One region of the Actinoplanes sp. CA-030573 genome, then DNA from elsewhere that is predicted to be linked to it. Evidence: riboswitches for the same ligand, from Rfam matches in the RefSeq annotation. Region 1 holds a riboswitch; the other holds the start of a gene.
What was found. Region 1 has a riboswitch for cobalamin ahead of ACQP2F_RS32715 (MerR family transcriptional regulator). Riboswitches for the same ligand answer to the same signal wherever they lie in the genome.

Region 1 (4,520 bases):
TGTCGGCCTCGCGGGTGGGCCGGACATGTCAACGTCACCGGCGAGCCGAGACCGGGGCGCTGCCCGCTGTCTGCCTTCCGCGCGATCGTTGGTCGCGGAACGGAGCGGAAGGTAGCGATGACAGAATCTGGTCGTGCGCCGTCGGCGTCGCAACTGACCCTGTCGCAGATCATGGACCAGCACCACACCAACCTGATGGGCACGGTGCACGGCGGCCGGATCCTCAACCTCATCGACTCGGTCGCCGGGGTCGTCGCGGCCCGCCACTCCGATGGTCCCGCGGTCACCGCGGCGATGGACGAGACGTTGTTCCTGCAGGCCGTTCGGGTCGGTGACGTCGTGCACGTGCAGGCCCGGATCACCTGGGCCGGGCGCAGCTCGATGGAGGTCGCAGTCAAGGTCACCGCCGACCGGTGGGACCGGGCGGTGCCGCCAACGGTCGTGGCTACCTCCCATCTGGTGATGGTCGCGGTCGACGACGACGGCAAACCGCGTACTGTGCCGGCGCTGTTGCCGGAGACCGACGAGGACCGGCAGGCCTTCCATCAGGCGGAGATCCGCCGCCGGCACCGTCTCGCCCTGCGGGGCGCGCTGGAGGGACGGCCGTGATCTCGACGTCGGTGCTGCTGGGCTACCTGACCGCGATCGTCCTGCTGATGATCACTCCCGGTCCGGACATGATGTTCGTGATCACCAACGCCGGCCGCTACGGCGCCCGGGCCGGCATGGTCGCCGCGCTCGGTGTCGCGACCGGTAACGCTTTCGTGCGGGGATTGGTGACGAATCTGCTCAACCCGAAGATGATCCTGTTCAGCGTGGCGTTCTTGCCGCAGTTCGTACGGCCCGCCGCCGGGCAGGTGACCGGCCAGCTGATCACCCTTGGCGTCCTGTTCATCACCGTACAGCTCGCCGTGGACATCACCCTGGCCGCCACGGCGGGGCGGCTCGGCGCGCGGCTGGCCCGCGGCCGTACGGCACGGTGGCTCAACTGGGGGGGTGCGCGGCCGTTTGCGTCGCGCTCGGCGTCCGGCTGGCGTGGGGGTGATCCGATGAGTTCTCCCGAGGAGCGGACCGGCGCCACCAGGTGTGCCCCTACTCCAACGCCACCCGCGGCTGATCGCTCTGGCTAAAGTTGGCCGGTGAGCGAAACGATCATCGACGGATGCACGGTGACGGTGTGCCGAGACTGCTGTTGCGGTAACGCGCTCAAGCATCCGTCGACCGATCACGACGCTCAGCTCGACCGGCTGCGCGCCGAGATCGGCGACGGCCACCGGGTGCGGACCAGTGTGTGCTTGGACGTGTGCGAGCAGGCCAACGTCATGGTGGTCCACCCGACCGCGACAGCCCGCCGCTCGGGCGCCCGGCCGGTCTGGTTCGGACTGGTCCTCGACGACGCGATCCTCACCGACCTGCTCGGTTGGGTACACGCCGGCGGCCCGGGGCAGGCCGAGATCCCGGCGCCGCTGGAGCTGTCGGTGATTACAGCGCCTGGCCGGCAGTAAGCTGTGGGGGCAGTCGGTTCGCCCGCCCCTGGCCGGGGGTGAGCGTCGTAAGAGGGAACCCGGTGTGATTCCGGGACTGCCCCGCAGCGGTGAGTGGGAACGACCGCCGTCACAGAGCACTGGACCCGAGCTGGGTCCGGGAAGCGACGGCCAGTAGGAAGCGTGCCGGACGCCCACGAGTCCGAAGACCTGCCACTGCCCACACCCGATGCGGGTGTGGTCGTTGTCGGTGACCTCGAGGGCGGGTCGGCGGTGGATGACACCAGGGGGCTCAGCCCCGGATTACTCGCGCGGCGACTCGGCGTGGCCCCGACGACGCTGCGTACCTGGCATCAGCGCTACGGGCTCGGCCCGACCGGGCATCAGGCCGGCCGGCACCGGCGCTACACGCCGCCCGACGTGGCCGCGCTGACCGTGATGGCCCGGCTCACCGCTCGCGGCATGCCGGCCGCCGAAGCCGCCCGGATGGCGCGCCGCGAGGTCACCCCGTGGCCGGCCGAGCATCCGGTGACCGACCAGAGCACACAGTCAGCGGCGCGCGGGCTGGCCCGGGCCGCCCGCCGCCTCGACGTGCTGAGCCTGCACGAGACACTGCGGGCCGCGGTCACCGCCCACGGAGTCGTGCACACCTACCACACCCTGGCCGGGCCGGCGTACGTGTTGATCAGCCAGGGCCGCTACGCCGAGACACGAAAAGCGGTGGCCCGGCGCGTGCTCAGCCGGGCCCTGAGCGAGGTGTTCGCGGCAGTTGCACGGCCGCCGGCCGGTTCGCCGGTACGCACACTGCTGATCGCCGTGGACGCCGGCCGCGACGTCGCGGCCCTAGACGCGCTTGCCGCCGCCCTAGCCGAGCAGCAGATCGCGTCGATCCACCTCGGTGCCGGCCTTTCCCGGCAGACGCTGGCCGACGCGATCACCCGCAGCCACCCCGCAGCCGTCGTCCTGTGGAGCCACGCCCGGCACCCGGCGATGCCCGGACTGCTGGCTACGGTCGCCGACAGCCTCCCGTGGCGGCCGACCGTCATCACCGCCGGGCAAGGCTGGGATGATCAGGTCACCACCGTGACCCTGGCCGACGCCGTCGCCGCCGTAACCGGGCTGGTCATAGAGTGAGCGGCGTGCCTGCCGAACAGTACGGTGCCGGTCCGGCCCTGGAGGCCGCCGCCGGGCTCGGACCGTACTTCGCCTGGCAGCCCCGTCGCACGGCCGCCGGCTGGCGGCCCCTGGCCGATCTGCTGGAACCGGAGGTCATCGCCGAGCGAGTCACCGCTGGCCAGCAAGTGATCATGCGGATGTCCGGGCTCGGCCCCGATCAGATCGGCGAGCGGGTGGTCGCCTCGACCATCTTCCTCGGCCTGGCCGCCCGGCTGCTGTCGCCGCTGCTCGGGGCGGCCGCGCTCACGGGCGTGGTGCCCCTGGCTGATCCGGGCCGGTTGTGGTGGCGTCCGGTCGAAGGTGGCCCGGTCCCGATCGCCTACGACTCTCTCCACCGCGCCGGCGGCGACGCGGGAGGAGTGCTGACCCGTACGGCGGTCGTCGGTCTGGTCGGGCCGGTGCTGGAGGTCTTCCGGCACCGGTTCACACTGTCGCCGCAGGTGCTGTGGGGCAACGTGGCATCGGCGCTCGGCGGCGCGGCCGGCATGATCGCCGACAACGCTGGCGACCCGGCCGCCGCCGAACGCGCCGCCACGACCGTCGCCGAGATGCTGACCGTGCCGCCACTGGCCGGGATGGCGACGTTGCACCATCCGGATCCCGACCGGGACCGCTGGTTTCTGGTCCGCCGCAACTGCTGCCTGTACTACCGGATCCCCGGCGGGGGCACTTGCGGCGACTGCGTCTTGACGCCCGAGGCGGAGCGCCGTGATTACTGGGAGCGATTTCTCCAGCGGTGACGCGCTACTGTTCGGACGGCGAGCGCTGTAAGGATCGTCACGCCGGAGGGAGCGACGCTCAGGATGACCAAGCATCCTCCGCCGCCGCACGTCGAGATCGACGGTCAGGATGGCGTCGTCATCCCGGTTGAGCTGTACGAAAGCCTGCTCGCCGGGCGCCGCCGGCTTGGTGCTCGCGACGCGCGGATGCATCGGCTGTCCCGGGAGATCCATGATCTTGCGGCGCTTCTCGACCGTATCGAATGGCTCGTGACCAATCATCTCGTCTGTGCCGATCCGGACCGTTCCGAGTGTCCGGCGTGTCAGATCGCGGGGCTTGTCGCGCAGCGGCCGAAACACCGTGATGTTGACCCTGCTCGCGAGCGGACCTAGGCTCGGCTCGATGTGACGATGTAAGGAACCCGGTGCGAGTCCGGGGCGGTTGCGCCACTGTGAGGCCACGATGTGAGGTCGGGGCTGTAGTCAGATACTTCGTCGTCGCTACGCCGGTATCGATGAGGGACGCATCATCCCTGAGGAGGCTTCATGACGACTGTTCCCGTACCCGCTGCCAAACCGACCGCGACCGTCTCGCCCGAGGCGTTGTCGACTACGCGGGTCGTTCTCGTTCTCGGCATCACCGTGCTGCTCGCGCTGCTCGCGTACTATTTCATCGGCGTCGATGAGGGCATGGTCTCGGTGTTCGGCAAGTCGATGGTCGTCCACGAGTGGGTTCACGACTCGCGGCACTTCCTCGGCTTCCCCTGCCACTGATCCGGGACTGAGACACTCATGGAACTCCGCGCTATCTGGCGTGGGGCGGTCTCCGGTGCCTTCGCCGGCCTCCTCGCCTGGGTTTTCGCCTACATTTTCGCCGAGCCTCTCGTCGACAAGGCCATCGACTACGAAGAGGGCCGCGGCTCGATCCTCGACGCGCTCAACCAGGCGGCCGGCCGACCGACGTCGGCTGAGGGCCCGGAGATCTTCTCCCGCTCGATCCAGTCGACGATCGGTATCGCCACCGGCATCATCGGCTTCGCCGCCGCGATGGGCGCCCTCGTGGCGGTCGCCTACGTGGTGCTGCACGGCCGGTTCGGCGTACGCCCGCGCAACCTGATCTGGGGCATCGCCGCGTTCGGCT
Region 2 (4,520 bases), 2.7 Mb from region 1:
CCACGCAGTCGGCGGCCGGTCTCGGACGCCGGTGCATGAGTCGCTCTGTCGAGAGACTGGCAAGGAAGGCCACCTGATCGCTCTCCGAGGAAGAGGCGAATCCTGTCCGGGCGCGCGGTCTTCCGCCGGCTGCCGCTCCAGTTGCCGATTTCGAGCAGTCGATATCAACCGGGCCGTACACCGGAGCTCGTAACTTCGGCTGCCGTCACCGTGCGGATCGGCGGTCTGGCACATCAACGCTCGGCATGTACGCGGTCGTCGCCCGCAAGGCCGGTTGAGAGCCGACGAGAGCACCGATGCGGAAGACACTAACCGGTGGACCGGTGGGCGACCCGGCTTCATCGGGCAGAAGGCGTGCCGATCAACGTGATCGCCAAGGCGTTGGCGATACGACGGCGGGAGCTGCGGCGGATAAGGTCCAGGAGTGTTCTTCGACGCGGTCGAACGGGCCTCGCTCAGCGACCTGCTGACCGAGCTCGGCCCGGCGGCGCCGACGCTCATCGCACCGTGGGCGACGCGCGATCTCGCCGCGCATCTGATCCTGCGCGACCGCGATCCGCTCGCCGCTCCCGGGCTGGTCGTCCCGGGCCCGTGGGCGCGCTTCGCCGGCCGCCGGCAGGACGCGCTCGCCGCCCGCGACTTCGCCTGGCTGGTCGCGACGCTGCGGTCGGGTCCGCCGCCCGGGTTCTTCCGGCTCGGCTGGGTGCGCCGGCTGCCGAGTCTCAACGAGTTCTACGTGCATCACGAGGATGTGCGCCGCGCCAACGGCCTCGGTTCCCGTACGCACGACGCCGCGCTCGACGACGCCCTGTGGCGCAATGTGCGGCAGTCGGCCTGGTTCCTCGCCCGCCGCGTCCGGGTGGGTCTCGTCCTGCACCGCGCCGGATCGGGCCAGTCCGTCCGGGCGCGGCGCGGGGAGCCGGTCGCGGCGCTGGCCGGCCCGCCGGGCGAGCTGCTGCTCCACCTCTTCGGCCGGCAGCAGGCCGCCGACGTGGAGCTGACCGGTCCCGCCGAGGCGGTAGCCGCCGTGCGCGGCGCCCACTTCGGCATGTGACCCGCGTGATCGGCGAAGCGAGCCTCCGCCGCGCCCTGATCCGTGGCTGCGCCCGGCCGTCACCGCGGCGGTCGAGGCCTACGGGCGCCTGGGACCGGAGACGCTGTCGTGGGGCCCGCTGCACACCGATCCGGCACCGGAGGCGTTCCGCCTGGATCGCGGCTCGGGTAGCTGCGGCGTGATCGACTGGAGCACGGCAATGGCCGGTCCGCTGCTCTACGACCTGGGCTCGGCCGGCTCACCCCAAGCGGCGGACGCGACACGCCGACACAACCAATGGTGTTGCACTTTCTGCCTCACCCCAAGATATGGTGTCTCCCGCAGCTGGTTCGGTGATCCATCCGGGTCGTCGAGGCAAGAGGGAAGCCGGTGTGAATCCGGGACTGCCCCGCAGCGGTGAGTGGGAACGAAAGCCGTCACGAGCACTGGGCCCGGGCCTGGGAAGCGACGGCCGGTAGGAACAACAGCGCCCACGAGTCCGAAGACCTGCCAGCGCGCCGCACGCCGACCGGTGTGCGGCGGTCGAAGGCCGCGCGGGACGGCCGACGCCACCAGCCGGTCTGGCCGAGCCAGCCGGTGGCGTCCGCCCGCGCGTCCGTCAACGGACGAGGGGACGGGGAATGACGACCACCACGACGGTGCCGGAGCAGCGCCGGCACGTCATGCAGGTGCGGAAACGGAACGGCGACCTGGAGACGGTCGACGTCGGCAAGATCGTGCGGGCGGTGGAGCGCCAGGCGGCGGGGCTCGACGAGGTCGACCCGATGCGGGTGGCGACCAAGACGATCAGCGGGCTCTACGACGGCGCCACCACCGCCGAGCTGGACAAGCTGTCGATCCAGACCGCGGCGGAGCTGATCGGCGAGGAACCGCAGTACTCCCGGCTCGCCGCGCGACTGCTCACGGCGTACGTGGACAAGGAAGTTCGCCTTCAGGGTGTCGCGAGCTTCAGCCAATCCATCCGCTACGCGCACGGCCTGGGATTGATCGGGGACGCGACGGCGGAGTTCGTGGCCCGCAACGCGCGCAAGCTGGACGACGCCGTCGATCCGGAGAACGACAGGAGATTCGAATACTTCGGCGTCCGTACGGTGGCCGACCGTTACCTGCTGCGCCACCCGCACACCCGCCTGGTCGTCGAGACACCGCAGTACTGGCTGCTCCGGGTGGCGTGCGGCCTGTCGAGGACGCCGGCCGAGGCGATCGGGTTCTACCGCCTGATGGCGAGCCTCGCCTATCTGCCCAGCTCGCCCACCCTGTTCAACTCCGGCACCCGGCACACCCAGATGTCGTCGTGCTTCCTGGTCGACTCGCCGCGGGACGAGCTCGACTCGATCTACGAGCGCTATCACCAGGTCGCGAAGCTGTCCAAGTTCTCCGGCGGCATCGGCATCTCCTGGTCGCGGATCCGCGGGCGGGGCGCGCTGATCCGGGGCACGAACGGCCGGTCCAACGGCATCGTCCCGTTCCTGAAGACGCTCGACGCCGGGGTCGCCGCGGTCAACCAGGGCGGCCGCCGCAAGGGCGCGGCGTGCGTCTATCTCGAGCCGTGGCACCCGGACGTCGAGGAGTTTCTCGAGCTGCGCGACAACACCGGGGAGGACTCCCGGCGTACGCACAACTTGAACTTGGCGAACTGGATCCCGGACGAGTTCATGCGGCGGGTCGAGGCCGACGAGGACTGGTCGCTGGTCGACCCGTCCGACGCGCCGGAGCTGCCCGATCTGTTCGGTGAGGCGTTCGAGGAGGCCTACAAGCGGGCGGAGAAGAAGGCGGTCCGGACGGTCAAGGCGCGCGACCTCTACGGGCGGATGATGCGGACGCTCGCGCAGACCGGCAACGGGTGGATGACCTTCAAGGACGCGTCCAACCGGCTCTCCAACCAGACCGGCGGGCCCGGCAACACCATCCACCTCTCCAACCTCTGCACGGAGATTCTCGAGGTCAACAGCGACACCGAGACGGCGGTCTGCAACCTCGGCTCGATCAATCTGGGCGCGCACGTCACGGCCGAGGGGGTGGCATGGGAGAAACTGCGCGACACCGTACGTACGGCGGTCGTCTTCCTGGATCGGGTCATCGACATCAACTACTACCCGTCGGACCAGGCCGTCGCCTCCAACCCGCGCTGGCGTCCGGTCGGGTTGGGGCTGATGGGCCTGCAGGACGCGTTCTTCACGCTGCGCCTGCCGTTCGACTCGGCCGCGGCGCGGGAGCTGTCCACCCGCGTACAGGAGGAGATCTTCCTGACCGCGCTGGAGACCTCGGCCGGCCTCGCTTCGGAGTTCGGCCCGCACCCGGCGTTCGGCGAGACGCGCGCCGCCCGGGGCGAGCTGCACCCGCAGCTGTGGGGCGCGACGCCGGCGCAGACCGAGCGCTGGGCCGCGCTGAAGGACCGGATCGCCGCGACCGGCCTGCGCAACTCGCTGCTCGTCGCGATCGCGCCGACCGCCACCATCGCCTCCATCGCCGGCTGCTACGAGTGCATCGAGCCGCAGGTGTCCAACCTGTTCAAGCGCGAGACGATGTCGGGCGAGTTCCTGCAGATCAACACCTATCTGGTACGCGAGCTGAAGGCCCGTGGGCTGTGGACCGCCCCGATCCGCGAGCAGATCAAGCGGGCCGAGGGCTCGGTGCAGGGCATCGCCGAGCTGCCCGCCGACGTGCGTGAGCTGTTCCGTACGGCCTGGGAGCTGCCGCAGCGGGCATTGATCGACCTGGCCGCGGCCCGGGCCCCGTACATCGATCAGTCGCAGTCCTTGAACCTGTTCTTGAGCGCGCCCACCATTGGGAAGCTCTCGTCGATGTATCTGCATGCCTGGAAATCCGGGCTGAAGACGACGTATTACCTGCGCTCGCGGCCCGCGACGCGCATTCAGCAGGCGACCGTCGCGGTGATTCCCGCCTCGGACGCCGTCGCCTGCTCCCTGGAGAACCCCGAATCGTGTGAGGCCTGCCAGTAATGCTGCTCGACCCCGGAATGGACCTGACCCTGCGGCCGATGAAGTACCCGCATTTCTTCGACCACTTCAAGGACGCGATCAAGAACACCTGGACGGTGGAGGAGGTCGACCTGCACTCCGACCTCGCCGACCTGTCCAAGCTGTCGGCGGCCGAGCGGCACCTGGTGTCGCGGCTGGTGGCGTTCTTCGCGACCGGCGACACGATCGTCGCCAACAATCTGGTGCTGAACCTCTATCAGCACGTGAACTCCCCGGAAGGACGGCTTTATCTCTCCCGGCAACTGTTCGAGGAGGCCGTGCACGTCCAGTTCTATCTGAACCTGCTGGACACGTACGTTCCCTCCGAGGAGGCGCGTTTCGAGGCGTTCGCCGCGGTCGAGAACATTCCGTCGATCGCCCGCAAGGCCGAGTTCTGCTTCCGCTGGATCGACTCGATCTTCGAGCTGCGGTCGCTGGCCACGCGCGCCGATCGGCGGGCCTTCCTGCTGAACCTGATCTGTTTC

Region 2: linked by a shared signal. The riboswitch ahead of ACQP2F_RS20660 (ribonucleoside-diphosphate reductase subunit alpha) and the one ahead of ACQP2F_RS32715 (MerR family transcriptional regulator) in region 1 are both predicted to bind cobalamin.

Annotation. Positions count from the first base shown of each region.
Region 1 is NZ_CP192038.1:7,125,355-7,129,874, reverse strand. Features, by position in the region: gene ACQP2F_RS32730 (acyl-CoA thioesterase) at 118-609, shown strand; gene ACQP2F_RS32725 (LysE family translocator) at 606-1,130, shown strand; gene ACQP2F_RS32720 (hypothetical protein) at 1,170-1,505, shown strand; cobalamin riboswitch at 1,502-1,716, shown strand; gene ACQP2F_RS32715 (MerR family transcriptional regulator) at 1,758-2,618, shown strand; gene ACQP2F_RS32710 ((2Fe-2S)-binding protein) at 2,624-3,400, shown strand; gene ACQP2F_RS32705 (hypothetical protein) at 3,464-3,772, shown strand; gene ACQP2F_RS32700 (CbtB domain-containing protein) at 3,926-4,153, shown strand; gene ACQP2F_RS32695 (CbtA family protein) at 4,172-4,520, shown strand, end outside.
Region 2 is NZ_CP192038.1:4,433,691-4,438,210, reverse strand. Features, by position in the region: gene ACQP2F_RS20670 (TIGR03085 family metal-binding protein) at 425-1,054, shown strand; partial or broken gene ACQP2F_RS20665 (phosphotransferase enzyme family protein) at 1,101-1,235, shown strand; cobalamin riboswitch at 1,363-1,562, shown strand; gene ACQP2F_RS20660 (ribonucleoside-diphosphate reductase subunit alpha) at 1,675-4,017, shown strand; gene ACQP2F_RS20655 (ribonucleotide-diphosphate reductase subunit beta) at 4,017-4,520, shown strand, end outside.